2 regions of the Devosia sp. Leaf64 genome follow, and region 2 is predicted to be linked to the other one. Evidence: riboswitches for the same ligand, from Rfam matches in the RefSeq annotation. Region 2 holds a riboswitch; the other holds the start of a gene.

Region 1 (7,099 bases), on a different contig from region 2:
CATTCGCCAAGGGCAAAGCGCTCCAAGCCCGGCATTCTGCCTCCAAAAAGTTCCGAGAGGTCTTCCTGGCCCGGCCTCAACGTGTTGACGCAGAAGTGGCGGGCATTCTCGAAGGCATGAAAACATGAGCTGGTACGGTTGATGCAAACGAGCAGTGTCGGGGGTGTATCGCTGACGCTGCAAACGGCCGAGGCTGTAAAGCCGTAACGTTTCTCAGCCAACGTCGTTGTGACGACATTGACGGACGTACCGAGGCGCGACATGCCGTTGCGATAGGTGGCTTTGTCCACAGAGTTGGGGCGATGGTCCAAGACGTCCATATCGGCCTCTCAAGCATATTTTAGGGCGGAAGAACCGGAGCGGCGTTTGTCGCTCCTTTTGATCGATTTAGCGGTGGCGAACCCAGCCGGCCACACGGGGTGACGACAGGTCGGCGCTTAAGCCGATAGCTCCTGACGGACGATTGCAGCACCGGCACTCAGGGCCTGCAATTTTTCTTTAGCGATCTTTCGGGAAAGGGGCGCCATGCCGCAATTGGTGCTGGGATAGAGCTTGTCAGCGTCAACGAACTGCAAGGCCTTCCGCAGGGTCGCGGCGACTTCTTCCGGAGTTTCGATGGTGTTGGATGCGACGTCGATCGCCCCAACCATGACCTTCTTGCCGCGAATAAGTTCGATCAGGTCCATGGGAACATGGGAATTATGGCACTCGAGCGAAATCAGATCGATGCTCGATTTCTGCAGCGTTGGCAGCGTCTTTTCATATTGCCGCCATTCGTCGCCGAGCGTTTTCTTCCAATCCGTGTTGGCCTTGATGCCATAGCCATAACAAATATGGACGGCGGTCTCGCACTTGAGGCCCTCGATCGCGCGCTCAAGCGTTGCTACGCCCCATTCGTTTACCTCGGCAAAGAAGACGTTGAAGGCCGGCTCGTCGAACTGGATGATATCGACGCCCGCAGCTTCAAGCTCCCTGGCTTCCTCGTTGAGGATTTTGGCGAACTCCCACGCGAGCTTTTCGCGGCTTTTGTAATGCGCATCGTAGAGCGTATCGATCATAGTCATTGGCCCCGGCAGGGCCCATTTGATCGGCTGCGTAGTCTGGCGACGCAGAAACTTGGCGTCTTCGACGAAAACCGGCTTCTGCCGCGAAACGGCGCCCACGACGGTGGGCACGCTCGCATCATAGCGATCGCGAATGCGCACGGTTTCGCGCTTTTCGAAATCGACGCCATCGAGATGCTCGATGAATGTCGTGACGAAATGCTGGCGCGTTTGTTCGCCGTCGCTGACGATATCGATGCCTGCCTGTTGTTGATCGGCGAGGGATAGGCGCAGCGCGTCCTGCTTACCCTCGATGAGTTCTTCGCCTTCCAGTTTCCAGGGCGACCAGAGCTTTTCAGGCTGGGCCAGCCAGGAGGGTTTGGGAAGGCTACCAGCCGTCGAGGTGGGGAGGAGTTTGTTCATGATGCTCGATCTTCTTTTTACTGTTCAGGACACGTAGCTGGCGGACCATTGGTCGAGCACGCTTTTATAGGGCTTGATGAAATGCTCTTCGGCGAACTTGCCCTGCTCGACGGCAAGCCGGCTGCGTTCGTCGCGGTCATAGACCACCCGCGTCACGGAATAGTCCTGATGCTTCAGGTCGGGCTGATAGAGAGCTCCGGCGGCCGAATTGGCGTTATAGATCTCGGGCCGGTAGATTTTCTGGAACGTCTCCATCGTGCTGATGGTGCTGATCAATTCCAGATTGGTGTAGTCACCCAAGAGATCGCCCACATGGTAGAACGCGAGCGGCGCCACGCTATCGGGCGGCATGAAGTAGCGAACCTTGAGCCCCATTTTGGCGAAGTACTGATCAGTCGACGAGAATTCGTCCTGGCAGTACTCGACGCCCATAACCGGGTGCTGATTTTCGGTGCGGTGATAGACTTTGCTGCTTGAGGCACTGATGCAGATGACCGGCGGCTTGCCGAAATTTGCGCGGTAGGTGTCCGAGTTCAGAAATGCCTTGAACAGCTTGCCATGCAGATCGCCAAAGCTCTCCGGAATGTTGAATTTGGCTTGCCCCTTATTGTGCTCGGGCAACACGACGCTGAAATCGTAGTCGCGAACATAGGACGAGAAATTATTGCCGACGATTCCGTCGAGGCGCTCATTCGTCCTCTTGTCCAGAATGGTGGACTTGAGGATTTCGATGAGGGGGAACGAGGCGCTCTTTCCATCGGCACCGATCGTCAACTCGACAGTGACGATGTCGAGGTCGACGGCGTAGCGGTCGGCTTTGGGGTTATCCCAGCGCGCCAAGGCGTTGAAGCGATTGTCGATCATCCTCAGCGCATTGCGCAGATTTTCCTGCCGGCGCTCGCCGCGAGCGAGATTGGCGAAGTTGGTGGTGACGCGCGTGTTTTCAGCGGGCTGATAGTCCTCGTTGAAAGCAACGGTCTTGATTGCGAAAGTCAGGTCTTTGGTCATGGAGCGGTCGCCGTCTCTTATCGGTCTTGATGTCAGTCAGCAGGGTTGAAAGTGGCGCATGACGCATCGCCAGCGCGCATCATCGGGACGTCGAGCAGACCTGGCATTCGTGGGTGGCACGCCAAACATGCCGGCGGATTTTGCATTTGAGACATGACAAGCCCCATTCTGTTGGGGGCAAGGCCAAGGCAAGCACATAGCGAAGCGGGCCGCGCTCGCGACCATCACTACGGCACACCAGGACACCCCGCCCGTGGACGTTATTTCGCCGAGGCAGGTCTCCTGGCTCGCGGGTCATCGCCGTTATCCGTCTTCCCAGGTCTGACCCCAGTGACATGTTGGACTTCGGCTCGCCGCTTACAGTTGCGGGGGCAGCGCCGGCATTCCCGACCTTTCGGGGCACCGGCTTCCCTCTTAGCTCCGGCACATCGCAAGCGGCGACCGGAGAACCTTGGCCTCTGCACTTTCCGGCAGAAGCCATCACGAGTCAATATCGTATAAAGATATCTTTATATCTTTAATTCATCAGGTGAGTGGTTTCAGGTTTGCAGAGCGTGGAGCAGCATGATGCGAGCCCCTTGCTCGCGTCTGGAGCTAAAGCTATCGCGCTAAAGAGATTTTGGTTGTGAAGTTAACAGCGACGGTCGCGCCGCTCGGTGCGCGACCAAGGCTAGTCTTCCGCTAGATCAAAGACGCCGCGGTGCCGGTGCGCCTGAAATCGGCCGATGCCATGAGACCGGCATCGCTGCGCCAGCACATCTGGAAGGAGCCCATATTCCAGTCCCATGCCGGCATGGGAGTGAGATGGAGGCCGAGGGCCGTGACGCCAAGGACGGCTTCCGGTGCCAATCGACTTTCGATCGTGAGCGCATAATTATCCTCGAGCGGCAGCATGCGCGGGGCATCAGACGCCGCATCGGGCGTCATGCCGAAGTCGAGAATATTGACGAGCATTTGTGCCACTGTCGCATAGACATTGCCCGGCGTGCCAAGCGCCAGCCAAGGCGCGCCATCCTTCATGACGAAGGTATTGCCCAAGATGTTGCGCATGCGGGCGCCCGGTGTCCGCCAATTAGAGAAGTGCGCGTTCATCGACGTCTGCTCGTGCGATCCCATCATGGCAACGCCGCCGACAGCCATGCCGGGGATGCCACCCGACTGCACCGTGTTCATCATCTGCAGCCAATTGCCTTCAGCATCGACGATCGAAATTTCACAGCTGCCGACCGGCGCCTTGGACTTGGCGCTGTTCCAACCGGACGCGGCAAAGGCGGCGGCGCCGGTGGTCAGCCGGACATGGTCGGTCAGATCGACCTTGGGCCGGCTGGCCTTGATCAGTTGGGCCAGGGAGCGGTGATAGGCCGGGTCCATGATGGCGGTGGCACCCTCGCCGAAATATTGAGGGTCGTGGAGGAAGCCGCAGGCCTGTTCGGCCAGACGGAGCGCGTGGCTCATATAGAAGAGATAGTCGGCGCCAAATGGCTCCATCTGGGCAATGCCCGCTTCCTCGAGCACGCCCAGCACCAGCGAGCAGAACACCGCCTGACGTTCGGGCGGGGCCAGACTGACAATCTCATTGCCGCGATGACTAAAACTCAATGGCTCCTGCCAGCGCGGCGGGTTGGCGGTCATATGGTCGAGCCGCGCCGGCCAGCCGAGGGCGTTGCCGACCGCCACGAAATCACGCGCCCATTGGCCTTCCGTAAAGTAGGTTGGGCCCTCTTCCGCCAAATCCCGCAGTGTCTTGGCCAAAGAGGGATTGCGCGTGATGCTGCCGACGGGTGGCAGATAGCCATCGGGCATGAAGACGGCGCGGCCTTCTTCGAAATAGGTCGAAAAGGGAGCAGCGAAGACGTTGACGCCATATTCGAAAGAGGAGACAGGATGCCCTTCCTCCGCCCAGCGAATGGCATCCTGGCACAATTCAGACCATGGTCGCGTGCCAAAGCGATCGTGCATGGCGCCAAGTCCGGGCATAAAACCAGGAATGGCTGCTTGCGGTCCCGGCGCGCCCTCCCGCGCCCAACCGCCGACGCCGTTGATCGGCCGGAATGGTGCCAGATCGTGCGGCAAGGTGCCGAGTGAATTCAACTGATAGGCGCGCTTGGTCTTGGCGTCCCAATAGAGAAACGAGACCATGCCCGCATGGCTCGTCAGGTGGGGTTCAACTGCCGCTTGCACCAAGGCTCCGGCGATGGCGGCGTCTGCAGCATTGCCACCACCGGCCAGGACTTTCATCACGGTTTCGGTGACGATCGGATTGCCGGTGCTCGCCACTGCCTTGCCGCGCGCCAGAGGCTTGGGGCCTTGGTCGACTATATAGCGGCTTTGCAGGTCAATCAGGCGTGCTTGATCCAACTGATGTCACCGTTTTCTTCGAGATAGAGATTATTCCTTCGGCTCCATGGCGTCGCGGAGACCATCGCCAAGGAAATTCACGGCCAGCACCGTGCAAAGGATCAACAGCCCCGGGGGAATGGCTAGCCAAGGCGCGACGCTGAGATAGGAACTGGCGCTGTTGAGCAGGTTCCCCCAGGTCGGCACCGGCGGCTGGATACCGAAGCCCAAAAAGCTCAGCGCCGATTCCAGCATGATGGCGCTGCCTACGGCCAGGGTGGCCGATACGGTGATAGGGCCGATGGCATTGGGCAGGATATGGCGGAACATGAGGCGCGCGCCCCCTGCCCCCAAGGCGCGGGCCGCCTCGACGAATTCGCGCTCACGAAGCGCCAGAAACTGGCTCCGCACCAAACGCGCCGTACCCATCCAGATCAGCATGCCGACGATGGCGACAAGGAGAGGCGGACTGGGACGAAAGAGCCCGGACAGCAGCAGCACAAGCGGCAAAGTCGGGATCGACAACATCACGTCGGTCAGCCGCATCAAGAGCGCGTCGGTCCAGCCACGGTAAAAACCTGAGAGCGCGCCCACCAAAGTCCCGGCTATCGTCGCAATGATTGCGCCCGCAAGACCGACAGCGAGCGATACGCGACCGCCATAGATCAGCCGCGTCAGGGAATCGCGACCAAGTTCGTCAGTCCCCAGCCAATGCTGCGCTGAAATCGGTCCGGGTGAACCAATCAGCATGAAATCCTGCCCATCGAAGGAATAGGGCGAAAAATAGGGTCCGATGATGATCGCGACGGCGAGAAGCAACAAGAACGTCAGACCAGCTACTGCCGGCTTGTGCTTGAAGAAGCGCTTGATGACGCGACGGCCATAGCTTTGCGGCGGCTGGACCTTGGCCAGCGGAATGGCAGTGTCAACCATAGCGGATCCTTGGGTCGAGCGATGCATAGGCGAGATCGGCGATGATGTTGGCGATGATGATGCCGAGCGAGCCCATCATCATCAGGCCCATGAGCATCGGATAGTCGCGGCCATCCATGCTTTCCATGAAAAGACGTCCAATACCGGGCCAGGCAAAGACGGTTTCAGTGATGACAGCACCGGAAATCACGGTGGCAAAATCCACCGCGATGACGGTGACTGCCGGGATCATGGCGTTACGCAGGGCGTGGAGAATAACCACCCCCCGCTCCGAGCGACCCTTGGCATAAGCGGTACGGATATAGTCCTGATTGAGCACGTCGATCATGCCGGACCGGATAAATCGGCTCCAACTGGCGACAGTGGCGAGCGACAATACTGCGGCAGGCATGACGATATGGCGCAGACGATCGAGAAAATCGCCGCCGCCGATGGATTTATAGCCAGCCGATGGCAGCCAACCCAGTTGCACGGAAAACAGCAATTGCAGCAGCAAGGCCAGCCAAAAGACGGGGATCGAGATACCCGCGAACGAGGCCAGCGTCAGGCTGCTATCGAGCTTCGAGCCACGACGCGAAGCGCTGATGATCCCGAGAGGAATCGCGATGATGAGGGAAATGATCAGCGCAAGGCCGCCAAGTTCCAAAGTTGGCCCGAGGCGCAAGACGATTTCGGTCAGCACCGGGCGACCAGTGCGGATGGAATAACCCCAATCGCCGACCACCATGGATTTCAGCCAGAGGAGGTATTGAATCGGCACCGGTTGATCCAAGCCATACGCGGCAGAGATCTGCGCCAGCGCTTCCTTACTGACGGCAGGGTTCTCGGTATACATATCGAGCGGACCGCCCGGCGCCAGATGGATAATGGCGAAGAGGATGACCGAAATACCCAGCAGCAGCGGGATGGCGCTCAATAGACGGCGCAAGACGTAACCAAAACTCATGCCGCCTCCAGGCTCGCAAAAAGAAAATGCCCCCGGCCCGTTGCGGCCGGGGGCGTTTGGTCTAGTGGAGATTACTCCATGTACCAGGCAGAGGTATCGACGAAGTTGGTCATGTTGGTTGGGTTCGGCACGAAGTTCTTGAGCTTGGTGGTCTTGGCGATCAAGGCCACGTTGTTGACCAGCGAGATGGTCGGCAGGTCTTCGGCCAGGATGGCTTGGAACTTCGAGGCTGCAACCTTGCGCTCGGCCGGGTCGAGCGTGTTCTCGAATTCAGCCATGGCTGCATCGAGCTCAGGGTTGGAATAGGACTGCCCATTGTTGGCGCCGCCCGTGCCCCAGAAGTCGTGATAGACCGGGTTAGCCGAGGTGATCCAGCGACCATAGATCAGGTCATAGCCACCCTTGTAGC
Region 2 (7,099 bases):
ACGTGCTGGCGGGGTGGTGCCTCGGCGCGGCGTGGGCCCTGTTTTGCGTGATGTGTGCAACCATGTTGCAGCGTCGCGGCGCCATCCAACAGGGCCTGCCCGAGGACGCTTGAGACTTGCTCTGGTAGCAAACAAGCAAGATGATGCTCTCATTGCACTTGCGACCGACTCGCCGGTTGAGCGTTTGGGTCCATAGTGTCGGGAAAACCGGAAAGCTATGACCAGCGCTATTGACCCCCTGCTTCACCGCCTTGAGACGATCGGCAAACTGACCGACGCCGACCGCGACGCCTTGCGGCGCCTACCGTTGCGAGAGAGCGATCTATCCAAGGGGAGCGAGATCGTCTCGGATGGCGAGGTGTCGTCGAGCTGCTGCCTCGTGGTCAGCGGGTATCTCTGCCGCTCCAAAACCCTCCCGAACGGCAATCGTCAGATCTTCTCGCTCCATACCGCGGGCGACATTCCCGATCTCCACAGCCTCCACCTCAACAGGATGGACCATAGCCTCAGTGCTATCAGCGATTGCCGAATAGCGCGTATTCCGCATGACGCGGTTTATGAGGCGCTCGACCGGTCGCCAACGCTCAACGCCCTTCTCTGGCGCGACACGCTCATCGATTCCGCCGCGTTCAGGGCTTGGATGCTGATGTTGGGCCAGGCCGAGGCTGTGTCGCGGATGGCGCATTTTTTCTGCGAGCTCTTCACCCGCGCCGCCATGGCTGGGCTGACCGATAACAACACCTTCCCACTCCCCCTGACCCAAGCCGACCTTGGCGACATTCTGGGCATTTCCATGGTACACGCCAACAGGACCCTGCAGGATCTGCGCGGCCGGGGCGTGATGGATTTCGACCAGCAGATCGTGTCGATCCTGCGCTGGGAAGAGTTGCGCAAACTTGGGCAGTTTGACCCCTCCTACCTGCACTATCTTGACGGCCGAGTGGGCCGGGATAATCCCGCAAAACTGTAGCCAAGGATTTTTGAAGGAACCCAAGCCACTAGAGCGCACTTCTCACTGCCGAGGAGTTCGCTAGATGCCCCGGTTCTACTTCGATTTCGCGTCCAACGATGATGTCAGTGTCGACACGATCGGCCAGGAGCTGGAAAACGAAGAAATGGCCCACAAGGAAGCGGTAAAAGCTCTTGCCGAGATCGCGGCCGAGGAAATTCCAAGGGATGGCGAATTGGTCCTAACCGTCACGGTTACCGACGCCGAACGGCAAACCCTGTTCACGGCGCAGATGACATTTCAGCCGACGATCTAGTCCATCGCGCTGTGCTTGACGAACTTATCCGCACAAAATTGCAGCCAAGCCCTCAGACCCTCTGCTAGAACTCACCGCTGTCGACGTGACGTCTTGTGAGACCCGGTATTGGCTTCGGAACGCAGCATTATTCTTGGCGATCTGGGTCACTCCGCTCGGCTCCGCCACATGTTTCTATTGGCAGTGATATCAATCCTCTTGCTGATCGCGTTCATTTTGGCGATCTGCCTCGGCTCCACTTCCATACCGCTCCAGTCGGTCGTCGCAGTTCTAGCCGGGCAGATAAGCACTGCCCCGGGTGACGCAGAAATCATCCTCTCCATCCGCCTGCCCCGCGCTTTGACTGCAGGCCTCGCCGGATCCGCACTCAGCGTTGCCGGGCTTCAAATGCAGACGATGATGCGCAATCCACTGGCCGATCCCTTCGTTCTCGGCATTACGTCGGGCGCAAGCCTTGGCGTCGCGCTTGTGATTCTCGCCTCAGGCAGCGCTATCGGCATATTTTTGACGGGCGGCTTGGGCATCGGCACCGATTTTGCCCTCGTCATCGCGGCCACGCTGGGCGGCTTGGTGGTTCTAATGCCAACGCTGGCTGTTGCAGCGCGCCTCCAAAACCCAACCACTGTTCTGGTTTTTGGTTTGATGACGGGCTACGCCGTTTCCGCCTTCGTGACGCTCCTCGTCGCCGGCGCGGCGCCGGAACAGTTGGCGCGTTGGGTCGCCTGGGGGTTTGGATCGTTCAGCGCGGTGACCTGGACGCAATTGCAGGTGCTGGCGCCGGTGGTCATCATCGGCCTCCTGATTGCGTGCCTCAGCATCAAACAACTCAACGCTCTGCTCCTCGGAGAGACCTACGCGCAATCCATGGGCCTCAACACCAAGGCAATGCGCCTCGTGACTATGGGGACAGCGTCCATGCTCGCCGGCGCGGTAACTGCTTTTTGCGGGCCAATCGGCTTTCTCGGCGTAGCAGTGCCGCATATCGCGCGTTCTTTGCTCAAATCCTCCGACCACTGCGTTTTGGTGCCAGCCTCGATCATGCTTGGCGCTCTCCTCGCCCTTTTCGCGCAATTGATTTCGCTGCTGCCCAGCCAATTCGGCGTCTTGCCACTCAATGCAGTGACGGCGCTGATCGGCGCTCCGGTCGTCGTTCTCGTGATCCTCCGCGCCCGAAACGGGGGCTTTGTCGGATGACGGCGCTGCTTGAGGCAAGGGATCTCGCGGTCGGCTATGACCGTCGGCGCGACAAGCGCACCGTTCTGAACGGGCTCAACCTGACCGTCCAACCTGGCGAGATGGTTTGCCTCTTGGGCCCCAACGGTGTGGGCAAATCGACATTGATGCGGACTCTTGCGCGGGCCATGCCACCGCTCTCCGGAACCGTTGCAATCGCGGGCAGTGATACCGCCCGAATGTCACCTGCCGAGCTGGCCCGGCACGTTGGGGTCGTGCTGACAGAGCGCATCACCATCGGGGCCATGCCGGCTTTTCGACTGGTCGAGCTTGGCCGATACCCGCATGTAAACTGGGCAGGACAGCTGAGCGATGCGGATCGAGAGATTGTACGGGAGGCTATTGTCTCCGTCGGCGCAGCGCATCTGGCACATCGCGATATCAACGAATTGTCGGACGGCGAACGCCAGCGCTTCATGATCGCGCGGGCTCTCGCACAAAAGCCATCCGTTCTGTTGCTCGATGAACCATCGGCATTTCTTGACGTATCGGGGCGCGTCGAGATGGTCGCCATGCTCCGCCATTTGGCGCGAGATCAGGATATTGCGGTCATTCTCTCAAGCCATGATCTCGACCTGTCGCTGCGCACCGCCGACACGATCTGGCTGATCGATGGCAAGCGCCACCTCCACATCGGTGCGCCGGAAGACCTGCTTGCCGATGACACCTTTGCGGCGGTGTTTTCGGGGCCAAACGTTACCTTTTCGGTAACCGATCGAAGCTTCAGGATCAGAACGCATCCTCGCGGTCGCGCCTTCGTTTCCGGTTTTGCAGGCCGAGTAGATTTTGCGCGTTCAGTTCTCGAACGGGAGGGATTTGCGCCCTCAGATGCGCCCATGGCCAAGTTGATCGTGACCGTCGGAGAACAAGGATGGACGGCACAAGGAAACGGCACGCAGGCGGAGGGGCAAAGCTTTGCAGAGCTCGCCCGCTTTGCGCGGAGAACTGGAGAAAGCGTCCAGTGATTTGTAATCGAGGTTTCGTCGGCATTCTCCTCGCCCTTTTCAGCGTGTCGCCGTCGATTGCAGCACCCTCGCTCGACACGAAGGGTTGTGCGACCGCTTACGAGGCGGGGCAGGACTATTTCGCAGCCAAATCGAGCATCGAATTCTCGGACAATTTCTCCGTCGCGTATTTTGGGAATTATAAAATCGTCACCGTCGACCGACCCTATCCGGGCGGTCAACCCGAGCACTATGTGCTGGTGCAATGCGGCACGCCAAGCCCGGACCTCGGACCGGACATGGCCAATGTGCCGCGGATTAGCGTGCCGGTTCAGTCGCTGTTTTCAGGCAGCACGGCACAGGCTCCTGCGCTTGTCACCGTCGGCGGATTGAAGGCGCTGACCGGAGTAGCCCGGCGAGATTTCATCGCGACGCCGGAAGTCATCGCGCACATGGAAACGGCTGGGGTGGTCGAATACGAAACCTCAGGTGTCGTCGATATCGAGGCCGTGGTGGCGGCGCGGCCCGACGTGTTCATGGCAGGCGGGAGTGGCGAGGCCGAAATCCAGCGGCTCGCCGCTGCAGGCATTGCCGTCGTCAACTTTGCCGATTGGCAGGAGACATCGCCGCTCGGCCGGGCCGAATGGGTCAAGTTCATGGGGCTTTTTTTCAATGCCGAGGCCAAGGCCGACGAGAGCTTTGCAGCGGTCGCAAAGCGATATGCTGCGGCTGAGGCATTGGTCTCAGGGGTTGCTGAAGACGACAAGCCGTTTGTCCTCAGCGGTCAGGCGTTTGGTGGCGTGTTCTTTGCGGCGGGCGGCAAATCGTTCATCGCGCAGCTCATTGCCGATGCAGGCGGACGCTATGTCTTTGCTGACAATACCAGCACCGGTAGCTTCGAAATCCATGACCTCGAACAGCTGGTGACCCGAGCGCGGGAGGCAAAGGTCTGGATCCAGGCGGCAATGACCTATCGCAACCTTACCGATATCGCAGCAGAAAATCCCCGCCTCGCCGCCCTGCCGGCGGCCCAGGCAGGAGAGGTATGGATACCCGATGCACTGAAGGGGCCGAACGGCGGCGTGCAGTTTTATGAACTGGGCACCATGCGCCCCGATCTGGTGCTGCTGGATCTGATATCGATCCTCTATCCAGAAAAACTGCCGGGCTACAAGCGCGTGTTCAATCGCGCGATTACGATCGACTAAGGCGACACTGTGGATAGCCCCTCGCGAACGGCCTTACGTCGTTGACTTGAATTAAGGCTTTGTTCATTTTCGGCCCGTCCATGGTCCTCGCAAGGGGATAATAGGGAAGCCGGTCAAGGAGCGATCCCCAGTCCGACGCTGCCCCCGCAACTGTAAGCGGAGACGACGTTTCAGTGTCCACTGGCTTTTGGGCTGGGAAGGCGAAACGTCGGCTTGATCCGCGAGCCAGGAGACCTGCCATGGAAGTGGAATCCATTTCAGGCTGATCGGGCGGATCGGGCGGAGGACAAGACAGACGATGAGCGATCGTCCCCCGATGCCGTCGCGCCGCTAATCCGGCCGCACGCCCCACCTCGTTTTAATCTTTGTGCGCCGCCGCGCGGGAAGCATTGACGCTTCCGCCTGAGCCGTCGCGCCACCTCGAAAGCCACGCCCTATGCGCTTCAAGACGCTCACCTCGTCCATCGCCCTGCTGACTGCCACTTTGGCGATAGCCCTTCCCGTTGCAGCTCAGGAAACGATCCTCCCCAAACTCGTCATCAATGCCGGTGGACTGACGCCGTTTGAAGAAAATGAAATCGGCCGGTCTTATACCGTGATCGATGGTGATCAGATCGCATTGAGCGGCACGCCCTATATCGCGGACGTGCTGCGTCAGGTGCCGGGGTTTGCGGTGTCGCGCACGGGCTCATTCGGCAACAAGACGCAGATCCGTGTCCGTGGCGCCGAAGCCAATCATGTACTCGTGCTGATCGATGGCGTGCCGGTCAGCGAAAACTCGGACGGTGAATTCGACTTTGCGCGTTTGGCGATGACCAATGTCGAACGCATCGAAATTCTGCGCGGTCCGCAAAGCGCCTTCTGGGGCGCCAATGCCATGGCAGGCGTTATCAATATCGTGACCAAATCGGTATCCGAGGACGGTTTGCACGGCACTCTGGCGGGTGAAACGGGCACAGACGGCACGAAGATGACGAGCGGGGCGCTGGCCTATGGCCAGGAAAACTTCGACATTTCGGGTTCGCTGACTCTGCGGCACACCGACGGCTTCAATGTCTCCTCGTTTGGTACCGAGCTCGACGGAGCCAATCACATCGATGCCAATGGTCGATTTGCCGCCGATATCACGCCGCAGCTTACCCTTGATGGCAGCATCCGTTATGCGCGCATCGATGCGGACGCTGATGGCCAGGATTTTTCCGGGATCGTTCAGGACACCCCGGACACCGCCACCATCAAGGAGCTTTCGGGCGCTCTTGGTCTTGGCTGGGTGAGCGAAGATGGCCTTTGGTTTCAAAATGCCCGCGTGAGCGCCGGGACGATCGAGCGCGGCGCCAACGATCAGTTTGGTGCGTCGCTCAATACCAACGATCGCTACAAGGCGTCCTATCAAGTCGGCCGCAACTTCGACACGCCCGATTTCCTCGACAGCACGCATACCGTTACGCTCGGCTATGACATCGTCTACGAAACCTTCCAGCAACTCGTGCCGACCAAGCTCGATGTGCAGAAGCGCGTTACCAATTCGCTCGTCGGGGAATATCGCGGCACATATTTCGATCAGGTTTTCCTGACTGCAGCCCTGCGCCACGATTTCAACGAAGGCTTTGCCGACGTCACCACCTATAGCCTCAGCGGCGCATGGCAGGTTCCGGATACCGGAACGCGCCTCCACGCTTCGCTCGGGACCGGTTCGACCAATCCGACCTTCTACGAACAGTTCGGCTTCAATCCTGCCCTGTTCATTCCCAATCCCGGTCTGGTGGCGGAATCGAGCTTTGGCTGGGATGTTGGGATCGAACAGAGCCTGCTTGACGGCGTGGTCGTTCTCGATGCGACCTATTTCAGCCAGACGCTCGAAAACCAGATCCAGACGCAGGGTTTTGCACCCAGCACGGTCGTCAATCTGCTCGGCACCAGCACCCGCCAAGGCGTCGAGCTATCGGCGCGCGTCAATATCGTTGAGGGACTGACGGCTGGGGTGACCTACACCTATCTCGACGCTCGCCAGCCGAATGGTGCACGAGAGATCCGTCGTCCCGAGCATTCCGGCGCGATCGACATCGCCTATACGCTGCCGGAAATTCCGTTGACGCTGCATAGCGAGGCGGTTTTGAACGGGCCAAACCTCGATACCGACTTTTCGCAATTCCCAGCTGTCAACGTGACGCTTCCGGCCTACACCGTCGTCAATGCCGGCCTGAATTATAAGATCAGCGATCAGGTAGAGGTCTATGGCCGCGTGCAGAACCTCTTTGACACCAAGTACCAGGAGGTTCTGGGCTACAACACGCAGGGCCGGACTTTCTATGCAGGAGCCAAGGCGAGCTTCTAAGGCGACTGCGCCTTCACATCTGCCGGCATGAGCACCACATCTGGCTTGGCTTTCTTTTCCGAAAAACCCTCGGTAAAAGGCCAGGAAAGACGAGGTCATCATGCCGGCAAACCC

The links. A riboswitch is a leader RNA that binds a small molecule or an ion and turns the genes downstream of it on or off. The one in region 2 is predicted to bind cobalamin.
Region 1: another riboswitch for cobalamin. It lies ahead of ASE94_RS13985 (DUF1852 domain-containing protein); the one in region 2 lies ahead of ASE94_RS06395 (TonB-dependent receptor).

Annotation. Positions count from the first base shown of each region.
Region 1 is NZ_LMLO01000021.1:219,030-226,128, reverse strand. Features, by position in the region: gene ASE94_RS13995 (flavin reductase) at 1-320, opposite strand, end outside; gene ASE94_RS13990 (methionine synthase) at 438-1,466, opposite strand; gene ASE94_RS13985 (DUF1852 domain-containing protein) at 1,491-2,474, opposite strand; cobalamin riboswitch at 2,729-2,943, opposite strand; gene ASE94_RS13980 (gamma-glutamyltransferase) at 3,156-4,832, opposite strand; gene ASE94_RS13975 (ABC transporter permease) at 4,863-5,744, opposite strand; gene ASE94_RS13970 (ABC transporter permease) at 5,737-6,690, opposite strand; gene ASE94_RS13965 (peptide ABC transporter substrate-binding protein) at 6,762-7,099, opposite strand, start outside.
Region 2 is NZ_LMLO01000012.1:180,838-187,936, forward strand. Features, by position in the region: gene ASE94_RS06365 (phosphatase PAP2 family protein) at 1-113, shown strand, start outside; gene ASE94_RS06370 (Crp/Fnr family transcriptional regulator) at 218-970, shown strand; gene ASE94_RS06375 (hypothetical protein) at 1,035-1,265, shown strand; gene ASE94_RS06380 (iron ABC transporter permease) at 1,434-2,459, shown strand; gene ASE94_RS06385 (ABC transporter ATP-binding protein) at 2,456-3,463, shown strand; gene ASE94_RS06390 (ABC transporter substrate-binding protein) at 3,460-4,650, shown strand; cobalamin riboswitch at 4,715-4,907, shown strand; gene ASE94_RS06395 (TonB-dependent receptor) at 5,087-6,985, shown strand.